DNA from 2 places in the Clostridium sulfidigenes genome. Region 1 is predicted to be linked to the other one. Evidence: a T-box and tRNA genes for the amino acid it is inferred to sense, from the RefSeq annotation. Region 1 holds a T-box; the other holds one or more tRNA genes.
What was found. A T-box is a leader RNA that pairs with one kind of tRNA and senses whether it is charged. The one in region 1 lies ahead of lysS (lysine--tRNA ligase), so its partner is inferred to be a tRNA-Lys.
Positions count from the first base shown of each region.

Region 2: it encodes a tRNA-Lys, which carries the amino acid that the T-box ahead of lysS (lysine--tRNA ligase) is inferred to sense. The anticodon was not compared.

Region 1 is NZ_JBQHQR010000003.1:258,117-265,719, forward strand. Features, by position in the region: gene ACTNBA_RS05075 (DRTGG domain-containing protein) at 1-300, shown strand, start outside; gene ACTNBA_RS05080 (Dabb family protein) at 333-623, shown strand; gene ACTNBA_RS05085 (class D sortase) at 822-1,412, shown strand; gene ACTNBA_RS05090 (DNA polymerase III subunit alpha) at 1,473-5,036, shown strand; T-box leader at 5,156-5,493, shown strand; gene lysS (lysine--tRNA ligase) at 5,655-7,175, shown strand.
Region 2 is NZ_JBQHQR010000004.1:48,753-56,355, forward strand. Features, by position in the region: gene pglX (BREX-1 system adenine-specific DNA-methyltransferase PglX) at 1-3,625, opposite strand, end outside; gene ACTNBA_RS05690 (hypothetical protein) at 3,903-4,130, opposite strand; gene nudC (NAD(+) diphosphatase) at 4,219-5,025, opposite strand; tRNA gene ACTNBA_RS05700 (tRNA-Lys) at 5,152-5,227, opposite strand; tRNA gene ACTNBA_RS05705 (tRNA-Lys) at 5,450-5,525, opposite strand; gene ACTNBA_RS05710 (alanine/ornithine racemase family PLP-dependent enzyme) at 5,653-6,789, opposite strand; gene ACTNBA_RS05715 (aminotransferase-like domain-containing protein) at 7,023-7,603, opposite strand, start outside.

The DNA of each region.
Region 1 (7,603 bases):
GGAGAAATTGTGCCTGAAATGCTTGACTCTATAGGTACTGCATCGTGGAATGCATTAAATATGCTTTTATCAACTATGGGAACTATGGTATTAAGACAAAATGGTATTACAAATGTAGCTATAGATAGTTTCACATCTTATTTTACTAAGCCAGTTCAAATGGGTAGGATAATTGATGTATATTCTGAAGTAATAGATAGAGGAAGATATTATTCAAAGGTAGAAGTAACAATGTATAATCAAAATAAAGAGATTATGGCGAAGGCTATGCTATCAGCCAAGGTACTAAAAAATAATTAAATAAAATAGGTTAATGTATAGGGGGTAAAAAGTTGTTTACACATGTGGTTTTATTTAAGTTAAAAGAAAATACAAGGGAAAACGTAAAGTTTGTAGCAAATACTCTTAAAGCTATGGAAGGAAAAATACCTGAGCTTAAGGAGATAGAAGTAGGAATAGATGAGCTTCATACGGATAGATCTTTTGATGTATGTCTTATAACTAGATTTGATTCTGTAGATGACATGAATGAATATCAGATACATCCATATCATGTTAATGAAGTTTTAGGTAAAATTAAGCCCTATATTGAGGTTTCTAAAGTGGCTGACTATATTAAATAAAGTATTATTTTAAAGATAAAAAGAACTCTGTTTATAATGGAATGTCTCAAAATCATTACTTTTTAGATCAGTTTTATAGGTTAATTACTAGGACTAAAAAGATTAATTATGTAAGACATTCCATTTTTGAGAATGTTACAAAACATATGTGTGTATAATTACTTAATAGTTTATAATTTTAAGTAAAGAGGTGTTTTAATGAAGGGGAAGATTAGAAACATTATAAGTATACTTTTAATTTTAGTGGGGATTGGATTATTACTGTTTGCTTTTAAAGGAAAGTGGGAAACAAAAAAAGTTCAAGATCAGCTTTATGACAAATTTGTATCAGAAGAAAAGCAAGAAGTTAATCATGAAAAAAATAAGAAAAGTAAGGAAGAAAAACTTCCTTATATAGATATGGTAAATCCAATTGCAGTTTTAGAAATACCAAAAATAAATTTGAAAGTAGTAGTAGCAGAAGGTACTGAGGATGAAATAATAAAATATGCAGTAGGACATTTTAAGGATACTGCTATGCCAGGGGATATGGGTAACTTTGCACTAGCAGGACATAGAAACTATGATACAGGAGAATTTTTTCTAAGACTAAACAAATTAGAAGTTAATGATGATATAATAGTATCTACTCATGATAAGACCTTTACTTATAAAGTTACAGAGAGCTTTACAGTTGCTCCAGAAGACACCTATGTTTTAGATAAAAGTGAGGATGCAACAATAACCCTTGTAACATGTACTTATGATGGTAAGGACAGATTAATAGTAAGAGGTAAGTTAGAAAGATAATATAAAATAAGTATTTTAAAAGAATTTAGTTTTGTTACCAAGGATGCAGGGGGTGAAAATATGAAGGATTTTGTACATCTGCATGTGCATACAGAGTATAGTCTCTTAGATGGTTCCGGGAAAATATCTAAACTTATTAAAAGAACTAAGGAATTAGGTATGAAAGCTATTGCTATTACTGATCATGGAACTATGTACGGTGCAGTAGATTTTTATAAAGAAGCTATAGAAAATGGTATAAAACCTATAATTGGATGTGAAATATATGTGGCAGGAAAATCAATGTACATTAAAGAACCTCAAAAAGACAATGATACCTATCACTTAGTTTTGTTAGTTAAAAATCAGGTAGGTTATGAAAATCTAATGAAAATAGTATCTACTGCTTCTATAGATGGGTTTTATTATAAACCAAGAGTAGACTATGAATTTTTAAAGGAAAATTGTGAAGGATTAATTGCTACTAGTGCTTGCTTAGGTGGTGAGGTTCAAAAAAATTTACTTAGAGATAATAAAGAAAAGGCCAAGGAAGTTGCTTTAAAATATAAGGAAATATTTAAAGATGATTTTTATTTAGAATTACAATACCATGGAATTTCCCAGCAGTTACAAGTGAATGAAATGTTATTAGAGTTGTCTAAGGAATGTGATATTCCATTAGTATGTACTAATGATACTCACTATATAAATGAAGAAGATAGTAAATCACATGATGTATTACTTTGTATTCAAACAGGCAAGACCGTAGAAGATAAAACTAGGATGAGATATCCTTCAAATCAATTTTATCTTAAGTCACCTGAAGAAATGTATGAGACTTTTTCTTATATACCAGAGGCTATGGAAAATACGCTAAAGATAGCAGAAAAGTGTGATTTCGATTATAAATTTCATGAATCTAAGTTACCTAAATTCCCTTTGCATGAGGGGGTAGATCCCTTTGAATATCTTAGAGAAAATTGCTATAAGGGACTTATTGAAAGATATGAAGTATTCTCAGCTTTAAATGGAGTATTGGATGAAGAAAAAGTAAATAAAATAAGAGAAGAAAATGAAGAAGGAAAACTTCTGTGCGATAGATTAGATTATGAGTTAGGAATAATCAAGAAAATGGGATATGTTGATTATTTTCTAATTGTTTGGGATTTTATAAAATATGCTAATGAAAATGGGATTCCTACAGGACCAGGAAGAGGTTCAGCAGCAGGAGCTATAGTTGCTTATACATTGGGAATAACCAAAATAGATCCAATAAAGTATGCTTTAATTTTTGAGAGATTTCTTAATCCAGAAAGGGTAAGTATGCCTGATATTGACTCAGACTTTTGCTATGAAGGACGTCAAAGGGTAATTGATTATGTAGTTGATAAGTATGGAGAAAATAATGTATCACAGATAATTACCTTTGGAACCATGGCACCAAGGGCATGTATCAGAGATGTAGGAAGAGCAATGAATTATTCCTATGCTGAAGTAGATAAAATTGCAAAGATGATACCTTCAGTATTAAATATAACTATAGACAAAGCACTGGAAATGAATAGTGAGTTACAAGAGCTTTATGATGTAGATGAGAGAGTACGTGAACTTATAGATGTAGCTAGAGATTTAGAAGGTTTACCAAGACACTCCTCTACCCATGCTGCTGGAGTAGTTATAGCATCTCATCCTTTGGTAGAATATGTTCCATTACAAAAGAATGAAGGTATGATAGTAACTCAGTTTACCATGGGTACATTAGAGGAATTAGGACTTTTAAAGATGGATTTCTTAGGGTTAAGAACCCTTACAGTAATGGATGAAGCTATTAAGAATATATGGGAAAATAAAGGTATAAAAATAGATATAGACCATATAGATTTTGAAGATTCAAAAGTTTATCAAATGGTTGGCGAAGGAAAAACAGTAGGAGTATTCCAGTTAGAATCTGCAGGAATGACTTCTTTTATGAGAGATTTAAAACCAGACTGTCTTGAAGATATCATAGCAGGAATAAGTCTTTATAGACCAGGCCCAATGGCAGAAATTCCAAAATACATTGAAGGAAAAAGAAATCCAGACAAAGTAGAGTATGTAACTCCAGAATTAGAAGGTATATTGGATGTGACATATGGGGTAATGGTGTATCAGGAACAAGTAATGCAAATAGTTAGAGATCTTGGAGGATATTCCCTGGGGAGAAGTGACCTTGTGAGACGTGCCATGTCGAAGAAGAAACATAAGGTCATGGAAGAAGAGAGAAAAAACTTTGTACATGGGATAGTAGATGAAGAGGGGAAGATTGTAGTACCTGGATGTATTCGAAATGGAATTACAGAAGAAGCAGCTAATAAGATATTTGATCAGATGATGGATTTTGCATCCTATGCTTTTAATAAGAGTCACGCTGCAGCTTATGCAGTAGTTGGATATCAAACAGCATATTTAATGTATTATTACCCAGCAGAATTTATAGCTGCCATGCTTAATAGTATAATGGGAAACAATGAAAAGGTAGCATACTACATTAGGTTTGCAGAAGAAATAGGAATAAAAGTACTTCCACCAGACATAAATGAAAGCTTTAGTAAGTTTACAGTACAAGGTAACACTATAAGATTTGGTCTTTCAGCCATAAAAAATGTTGGAGTAAATGTTATAGAATCAATAGTGGAAAGACGTAAGGAAAAAGGGAAATTTAAGAGCTTTAGCGATTTTTGTAACAAGATTGATTCTGGAGCAGTAAATAAGAGAGCTGTAGAGAGTCTTATAAAAGTTGGAGCCTTTGATAGTTTAGGAGTATACAGATCTAAATTAATAGCTGTATTTGAGAAAATTTTAGATGGAATAAACAATGAAAGAAAGAGAAATGTCCCAGGACAAATCAGTCTATTTCAAGGAGCTGAGGATGAAGATAGTGCCTTTAAAATAGTTTATCCAGAAATTCAGGAATTTAATAAAAAGTATTTATTAGCTATGGAAAAAGAAATGACAGGAATATATTTATCAGGTCATCCACTAGATGATTATGAGAAGACTTTAAAACATGTAACCTCTCACAAGATATCAGACTTAGTTTTAGCAGATACTTTAGAAGATGGAAGTACAGGTGTAGAAGGACTTATTAGCGAGAGAGTTTCAAAGGTAAAAGATAAACAAAAAGTAATTTTAGGGGGACTTTTAACATCAGTTTCTAAAAAAATTACAAGAAATAATCAGGCTATGGCCTTTGCGACCTTAGAGGATTTATTTGGAACCATAGAACTAGTCATATTTCCAAAGACATTTTCAGCTTGCAGAGAATTTATTGAGGAAGATGAAATAGTCACTGTGGAAGGACGTATAGCCCTGGAAGAGGAAGAACAACCTAAAATATTATGTGAAAAAATATCGCCATTAGTTAAAGTGAGTACGGATAAGATATATATAAGGGTTGAAGATGATAGGAAGCTAAATAGTGCAATGAAGCTTATAAGAGACAATTTTATGGGGGAATTTGGTTCAGCACCAACTTACTTATTTGCTGCTAATACGAAGAAAAAATATCTTATAAATAAAAATAGTTGGCTTAATAATGATTATGATACTACATCTAAACTGAGAGAAATCTTTGGGGATGATAATGTTAAAGTTTTAGAAGATTAAGGCTAACATTATAATAAAATAAATTATTTTAGGCACCAAGCAATTAGCTTGGTGCTTTGTATAACATAAGTTTTTTAAAAATTCTTGACATTATATATTGAGTATATTAAAATATACTCAATAAAACTATGAAGAGAAGAGTAATCAAACTCAATTTTTTTACAGAGAGCTTTAGATGGTGAGAGAAAGCAAAAAACAGTTTGGTGAAAAAAGCCTCGGAGTTGTACACAGGATCTTTACTTCACTAGAGTTTATCTTAAAGTGAGGTTGCTTCTTAAAAAAGAAAGAAGTTTCCTTTAGGAAGAGAGATGGTGTAACGGGTGCTCCCGTTATAGAGCTAGGGTATAAGCTTAATATATTTTATTGTAAAGCCGTACTTGAAAAGGTTAATATGGTGACATATTAATAAACTGGGGTGGTACCACGAAGTTGAACTTACCAAACTCTCGTCCCCAAGACTATTGTCTTGGAGGTGAGAGTTTTTATTTTGCAAAAATATAATAATGGACGAAAGTAACGTAACTGAGTCTACTAGAAAATACTATAATGAGGTGTTATTTAGCTTCATAAAAGTTATGAGAAATTAAAAAGCAAAATTGAAAGGTGGTACTATTATATATGTACAATGATTATGTAGAATTAGATAACTTACAAGAAATAATGCAAGATGCCAATGAATTTAACGTAGAGAGAATAAAAAAATTAAATGAACTTTTAAGCAGAGGAATCAATCCTTATCCCTATACTTTTGAGCCAAACACTACTTCAAACTATATAACAAAAAACTTTGATAAAATAGATAGTGAAGAGAGATTTATTTTATCAGGAAGAATAATGCTTTTAAGAAGAATGGGTAAAGTAACATTTTTAAATTTAAGGGATCAGAATGGAAATATTCAAGTGTATATAAGTAAAAATGATCTTGGTGAAGATGCCTATGGAGTTATTAAACTTCTTGATGTAGGAGACATAATTGGTGTAGAAGGATTCGCATTTAAAACAAAAACGGAAGAAATAACTATTAAAGCTCTAAATGTTACCGTGCTTTCAAAATCTATAAGACCTCTTCCAGAAAAATATCACGGAATTCAAGATATGGATTTAAGACAAAGACATAGATCCTTAGATATGATAATGAATGAAGATGTAAGAGATAGATTTGTAAATAGAGCTAAGGCTATGTATGCCATAAGAGAGTTTATGAATTCTAAAGGGTTTATGGAAATGGAAACCCCTATTTTAGATACAAAATATGGTGGAGGAGAAGCTAAACCATTTATAACTAATGTAAATGCATTAGACTGTGAAGTATTTATGAATGTATCTCCAGAGTTATACTTAAAAAGATTGATGGTTGGAGGCATTGATAGAGTTTTTAGTATGGGACGTTCCTTTAGAAATGAAGGAATAGATAGAACTCACTATCCAGAATTTACATTGTTTGAATGTTACATGGCTTATGCTGACTATAATGATATGATGAGAATTATGGAAGATTTATATGAGCACGTATTTACTAAAATCAAAGGAACAACTAAGGCTGTATATGATGGTGTTGAAATTGACTTTAAAGCCCCTTGGAAGAGAGAAACTATGTGCAATCTAGTTCTTAAAGATACAGGGATAGATGTGGAGAGATTAACTAAGGAAGAAATAGTACCTCTAATTATAGAAAAAGGATTATTAGAAGGGGAGCAAAGGGTCGGATTTAATATTAAGGAAGCAAATAAAGGAGACTTAATACTTACATTATTTGAGGCTTATTGCGAGGATAAATTAATAGAGCCAACCTTTGTAATAGATTTTCCATTAGATTCGTCTCCACTATGTAAAGTTCATAGAGAAAATCCAGAGTTAATAGAAAGATTTGAACCTTATGCCTTTGGAGTAGAACTTGGAAATGCATATTCAGAACTTAATAATCCATTAAGACAAAGAATTTTACTTCATGAGCAAGCAGCAAAATTAAGAGCAGGACTTGAAACTGCTAGCCCAATGGATGAAGAATTTGCAGTAGCTATAGATGTAGCTATGCCACCAGCAGGAGGTCTTGGAATAGGAATAGATAGAATGATGATGTTTTTAACAAACTCATCATCTATAAGAGATGTAATTGCTTTTCCATTAGTAAAAAGATAATTAAAAGATAATATAAGAAGAGTTAGTTCAAATTTTACTTAGATTTAACCTTAATTTGCATGAAGATATAAGAAAACTTTATTAATATTAGATTGCAAATTGAATTGTTGATAAAACTTAGTTTAATTATAGAGGTAGCTCTTCTTAATTTTGCATGTAAATTTTAATGAAATTTATTAATTATAAAGGATAAAATGGGGAAGAATAAATTATAAGAGACTTTATTAAAAGTTGACAACATTTACAATGGAAAATTTATCGTTATTCATTTAAATGCATTTAATAAGAGGTTGCAATGAGTAACTTTAGACATTAAAATTAACTTAAGTAATTAGAGATTAAATAGTATATTGATTTTTTATTAATGCAGTAGTTGGATAAACCTAGATGGATATATTGTTGTGAAAAAAATTCATATTTTAAGGGTT
Region 2 (7,603 bases), on a different contig from region 1:
ATTTATCATAATTTTCCTTAATTCCTTCATCTAAGTTAATGGATTTTTTTTCATTAGCTATATACGCAACTATTTCATCATATTCAATGAGTTCTTCTATTTTCCTTTTTAACTTTTCACTTTTTTTCCTAGCTATTGCTCTTTCCTTAGCACTATATTCCTGTGAGTCTTTTATTAGTTCCAATGTACTCAATTCACCTTCATATTTTCGTTGCATAAGATGAACATATTCTGTCCTCAATAAAGCTACAGTTAAGCTGTCATATCTATGAGCATATACCAATGCTTTAAATCCATCATTCTTACCTGAATCAAATAACCAATATATAGGTTTCTTTCCATAAGCTTTTATATGATCCTTATAGAATTCCTTAAAGAAGTATCTTCTAATACTTTGCCTTGAAGTTTCACTATCTTTTTTGCCTAAAATATTGGCTATAAAGTTAAGATTCTCTTCCAATACTTCATTTCCATAAACTGCTTTTAAAAATTCAATGAACTTGGTCATTAAGTCTTCTGAAAAATATTTTTCTTCTGTTATAGGCATTATATTATCAAACTTAGGCATAAAACTTGAATTAACCCATCTATTCTCATTTACTTTTCCAGTGGAATCTATTTCTACTTTCTTAACTCTATGATTTTTAAAATCCCATTTATCTTGGAAGTTTCCACCTCCATACACTAACCCATCAACATCTATTGAATATCTACCCATAATACATCCCACTGCATAAGATATTAAAGATTTCACTTCTCTTTCTAACTCAATTCTCCTTAATGTTATATCTTTATAGGGTACATCCGGGGATAATTCTTCATTTAAACCATAAACATCTATGAAAATTTTATTTAACTTCTCTTCATTATTTTTAAGTTTCTCAATAATTTTCATATTTTCTTTTTCCCAAAGTTTAAATCTAGATTCTATGGTTACATTCTTAACTTTTCTTTCTCTTAAGTCTCTCATCAATGGATGAGTTCTAAAGTTCCATGATGTCTCAAAGTCATTCCATTCCGCTTCACTAATGGCTATGTTTTCTTCTACAATTTCATCAATGATAGATTTTATTTCTTCTTTAAATACATCTTCATGTATTGGAATATTCTTTAAATCACCTACTTGTATATTATAGGTTGGATTCATTATATCTAAAAACATATTAGCAACTTTGCTGCATAACAATGCTAGTACTACCTTTTCTAGGTCTTTATCATCCAAGAATATAGAAGATCCAGCAACGTCAAATATGAACCCCTGAGGAGAATACCTTACTCCCATATTTTCAGAAATAAAAGTGTATGTAAGACCACTTTTAAAATAAAACTCCTCATTTTTTATAGTTCTACTATATGATTTATATAACATTGCTGCATAATCTTTTACTTCACTGCCATCATTTTCCCAATTAATCACATATCTATTATTACCAAACCACTTTCTGTATTCTCCACCTTTGTTATATGGAAACCATTTTTTCTTACTTAACAAAGCTTCATCTCTATCAACAGCTGAAAAATTAATTTCATTTATATCAACTTCATACCAATCTCTTAAAAACCGTTTATTATCTGATGTAGCCATTCCTTGTCTAGGCTTTGCAATATTTTCAAACTTGTGTAAATTAGAAAATAAATTTAATACATTATCATTTACCCAATAAGCAAAAGGTTTTGTTGGAATTGTCATAAGTTTTTTTAACCATATATTATAAATCCCATCTCTCTCCATTCCACTACAAACCGACTTAATCTTTACTTTCTTTTCTAAAGCTGTTACCTCTTTAGTAAGGTCTACAACTCTCGTTTTATATTTAGGAATTTCACTATTTTGATTTATAAAAGCAACATTCTGTACTATGGTCCCCACATTATCTTCAAATACTCTAGATCCTAAATGAATCATGCTAATAAAGGTGCTGTCTTCTAAAAGCTTACCTCTAAGTTCTAAAAAACTACTTAAAAACATCCATGAATGCTGATTTACCATGGCATATATCCCATCTTTTTTCAGATAGCTCTTACACACTTCCATATATACAGAAAATAAATCATGCTTTGATAAAGGATAATGATTGGTCAAATATTTAGCTAGTGTATCATTAGCTCCCCTTAGTCCCATATAGGGTGGATTAGTAATACAAACCTCATATTTGATACTCATTATTTCTCCCTGATTAATGAGCTTTGGTAATTTATTTAAAAGTATCTGTCTATAATCACTAAATACTAAATTATTTTCTTCATTTATCTCTTCTAATCGTTCTTTTAACCTCTGAAAATTAACCTTCTCAACTCTTAATATTGATCCAAACTCTTTACCATCCTTAAAGGTATTTACTAAATAAGATAAATCACCTCTTAGCTCTTCATCTTCCTTTGCGAAATATTCTATAATTTCATAAGTAATACCATTACTTTCTTCTATAGCTACTATATTAAGCTTCAAAGGATTTTTTTCAACTTCTCTAAAAAATCTTCTATTATACGCTCTAGCCTTCATAATAAGACAGAACATACCAATTTGACTAGCTCTTAAATCTATATCTAACCCAAATATATTATTTTCTAAAATTTTTCTTGGAATCTCTCGCTCTGGATAAGCTACAGATTTGTAAATTTTATAAAGCACATCAAAGGCATATAACAATATGTGCCCCGAACCCATACATGGGTCAAGAACCTTTATATCCTCAGGATGTAAATTTTTTCTCCCCAATTTAATATTATGTAAAATGTCATCTATTTCGAAATCCTGAATGTCTTCCTCTAAATAATATTTTAATTCATTCTTTAAATTTTCATCCTCATGTCCTTGAATCCATATGGTTCCTAATGAATTTTCTACTAAGTATTTCACTATCCACTTAGGAGTAAATAACTGAGTAGCTGCTGGAATGTTTTCTTTAGTTATTTTTACATTTTTCTTTAGATCATCAAAAACCTTATCCTTCTTTTCAGATATATAATACTGATACATCCACCCTATAATTTCTACTTCCTCTTTCCAGTCTTCTTCATCTATGTCATTGCACATTTTCCTTAGTATGGAACCTTCTTCTAACAAATTATCAGGAAATAACAATTCTGTATAATCTTCTGTTTTTTCAAATAAACCAGGAATAATATTCCCTAATTCATTACATTGTCTTATTAAAATATATTTATATAGATTTTCTCTATCAGAATTTTTACTACTGTCTAACAATTTATAGACTAAATCTGAATCTAGTCTCAACTCTCTTATAACTTCACCAACCCTAAATAAAATATCTGGTTCCCTTTTACCTGGTATCTCTGAAGATATAATTCTTATTCCAATGGGCAAATAATCATTTACTTCCATATATCTTAAAGCTATAAACCTGTTAAACCAAGTATAAGCCACTTCTTCCACAACTTCATCTAAAGATTTTGATTCTATTTCCTTTATTAGTGATTTTCTATGCTTAGGTGAAATATTAAATATTTCTTCTCCACCCACTACTTTAAATCCACTTTTAACCACTTCTATATCTCTAATTCTATTATCTTCAATACCTATTTTATATGCTCTATCTTTTATTTTTTCAATAAGATTGCTTCTTGCCCAAGTGGCAAAAGCCTTAACTTTATTCTTATTCATCCTTAATTGCTCCTTATATGCTATGTAAAATTTCAATAGCTTTATTATAACATAGTAGGAATTTTTTATTGAAGTTTTTATATAATTCCTTAGCACATTATTTTTCTTTTCAAATTCTGAGATTTTATAATTAAACCCTAAAGAGCTATCTCAAAATAATTTTCTAGAATCTCTGAAATGTTGAGTTTATACTTTAATACCATTACCAGATAATACTCAACATAATTAAGATTTAGATTACTTTGAAATAGCCCTTTTATAAATAAAATATTTAATTCTAATAACCGTTTTTTTTTGCTACGATACCACTTTCATTGGTACCTGGTTCTTCAATAGTAGTATTAAAACTACTTTGAGCGTATTGACCTTGAGATTTATTGCCATTACGAAGATAGTTCTCCTTTTTGTATTTCCTTTTATCTTCTTCACGTTGTTTAATCTCATATTGTTGTTCTCTTAATAAATCATGATCCATATTTATCCCTCCTTTAACACATATATTCATTGTTTATTATGTGTTAAAGTTTTTTTAGTATACTGTAAAACTCAATATACTTTTCCTATAAATTCTATTGTTAATTTAATTATAAAATCTAGATCTCAGTATAATTATCCTTAAACCAATCTATTAGTTTTCTTGCAATACTAATGCTTCCAGGAATACTAGGTAAATTATTTACCTCAAACCAGTTTGCCTCTTCAATTTCAACTCCATCAACCTTTATTTCACCCTTATCATATTCTGCTGTGAACCCTACCATAAGAGAATTAGGAAATGGCCATGGTTGATTACCAAAATATTTTATATTTTTAACTTCTATTCCCACTTCCTCCATTACTTCCCTCTCTACACATTCCTCTAATGTTTCACCAGGTTCCAAAAATCCTGCTAAAACACTATAAAAATTATGTTTTGACTTAGCATTTTTAGCAAGAAGTAATTTACCATCTTTAACTATAGCAACTATTATAGCAGGACTTATTCTAGGGTAGCTTATAAAACCACACTGTGGACATATTTTCCCATATTCATTTAGTATAGTATTAGTACTATTACCACAAACACCACAATATTGATGGGTTCTATCCCAATTCATGATTTGAATAGCACGTCCCGCTTCTATATATATTTCATCAGAAACTTGTCCATATAAGTTTCTTAAGGTTATAAATTTCATACCCAAAGGCTCTGTATACTCTTTTGATACCTCTACAGAGTAACATTTACCACAACTTCTAGTTCCTAGATCTTGAACTCTTACTGGATTAATATTAACTGATTCTAAATCTTTAAATCTTGGTATAAAAATTTTATCCTCTTTTTCTTCTACTAATAATTCATTTTGTCTAAATATAAACCAAATAGGAGCATTAGTTTTTTCTGTTGATAAATGATTCATTATTTTTCCTTCTTTCATTTTGTATAAAATCTATATTAACCTTAATATATTTTATTAATTAAGTCTATACTATTTTTTAGTTTAAAATGTAAAATACCTCGTAATACTTATTAGTACTACGAGGTATGGTGCGCCATCAGGGGTTCGAACCCTGGACCCCTTGATTAAGAGTCAAGTGCTCTGCCAGCTGAGCTAATGGCACATGTCCTTGTCACAAATATTATTATACAACCCACTGTAAGTTTTGTAAAGTATTTTATTAAAATACATTAAATAAATATTTATCATTTAATGTAAAAAAATATAAACCAATTCAGTTTATACTTTTATAGATTAATTTAATCATATTAATTATTTTACGAGCTACTTTTTTCAAAAAAATTTTTATTAAAAAAGAAACAACACTCTACAGTATTGTTTCCCTTGGTGCGCCATCAGGGGTTCGAACCCTGGACCCCCTGATTAAGAGTCAGGTGCTCTGCCAACTGAGCTAATGGCACATGTCCTTGTCACAAATATTATTATATTAATATTATTTAATTTTGTAAATAATTATAGGTATATGCAATAGATTTCAAAATATCTATTGCATATACCTATATTGTATTTAAACATCTTTTATCTTCATTATATAAATTTCTTATTTACATCCCTTGATCCACTTAGATATAATAAGTGAGGATAATATATATTGAATTCTATAACATCACCAACTTTATAATTTGTTTTACAGTCTTCTATATCTATAATTAAATGATCACTACTAGCACCAATTACCTCTATATTTTTATCTATAGGTATTAAAGTATCTACAGAAACAAAATCCTGCTTACCTATTGCCAATAATGCACGTCTTCTTTCGCCTCTATCTTCATAGGTTGGCTTATTCCCAAATGCATCTATAAATATTTCACCAATTGGATGAGATGGCTTATTTTTAACTTCCACTACCTGAGCTTTTAGCACAAATGCATCTTGATGTAACATGGACATATCATACTCCCAAAAATCATCTAAATCCTTAGCAACTAATATTCCTTCTCCAATTCTTAAATTATTAATTTTACTTGGTATTTTTCCATCCCAAATTAAAGTTAACGAAGAAGTAGCTCCTCCTGAGACCACATCCAATTCTCTTCCAATCAAAGCTTCTATTTTTTCTGCTACATCACATAATTTACCTAAATTCTCTTCTGTAGGTTTCACAGAACCATAGCATCCTAAATTTGTCCCTATACCATAAAGTTTTACATTAGTTAATTCTTTCTCTACATATAAGGCTAAGTTTATGAACTCTTTTTCATCTACAATACCTTCCCTTAAATCACCTAAATCCATCATTAAAATAACTTTGTGATTCTTGTTTTTGTATTTACACTCTTCGTTTATTTTCTTTAAAGTTTCAATTTCAGAGTTTAAACTTATATCCACATATTCCACTAATTGTTTTATTTCATTATGCATAGGTATTCTTATAAGCATAACAGGTTTTTTTACACCTTGTTTTTTCATCTCTATAACTTGATTTATTCTAGATGTAGCAAGATACTCACATCCTGCCTTATCCATCTCTGAAACTATCTGTGGCATAGCATGTACAACTTTAACTACTCCTGCTACAGAAATTCCTTGATTCTTACATAAATCCACTACATATTTAGTATTATCATATACCTTTTTTAAATCTATCTCTAGTAGCGGAAATTCTTCCAGCTCCTCTATTTCCTTTATATGGATATCATTAATCAAAGTGTTTTCTAACATAGTATCCTCTCCAGTCCCCTAATATAAAGATACCTAATTTAAATTAGTTTTATTTAACAGCTGCTATCTTGTTTATATTATAAGAAAATTCACTCAATACTTCTCCATCCATATTAATTAAAATAAACCCAACCAAAAACTACTCATAACACAACCATATAATTATGTTATGAGTAATTAAACAAATATAATTCTAAATTTAGCTGATTGCTTAATCGCGCTAAACAGAGTTCTTACCTTCTAACTAATTCTTTAATAAGCAATGATAGTTTTAATAAACCTTCCTCTAGCTCTTCTATAGGTGCATAGGAAAAAGATATTCTCAAAGAATTGTTAAAATTAGCATCATATATATATCCAGGATACAATAAAATTCCCATTTTACATGCTTCATCAAAAAGCTTATACATACCTATTTTATACTTTAAAGTAATCCAAACATAATAACCCCCTGAGGGTATTTCCCAAGTAGCTATATCCTTAAAGTATCTATTTAAGGCATTTATTGTTACATCTCTTCTTATAGTTAATTGACTTCTTATCTCTTTTAAATGATTTTCATACAATCCCGTTTCTAGCCACTTACCCACAGTAAGTTGCGATAAAGAGCTAGAACCATAATCAGTTTGCATCTTTATATCACCTAATCGTTCAATTACTGGTTCTGGTCCCACAATCCAACCAATTCTTAATCCTGGACATAATGTCTTTGATACACTCCCTACATATAATACCAATCCATTAGTGTCTATACTCTTAATAGGGTCCGGTGGTGGAGCGTCAATCCAAAGCTCCCTATATACATCATCTTCAA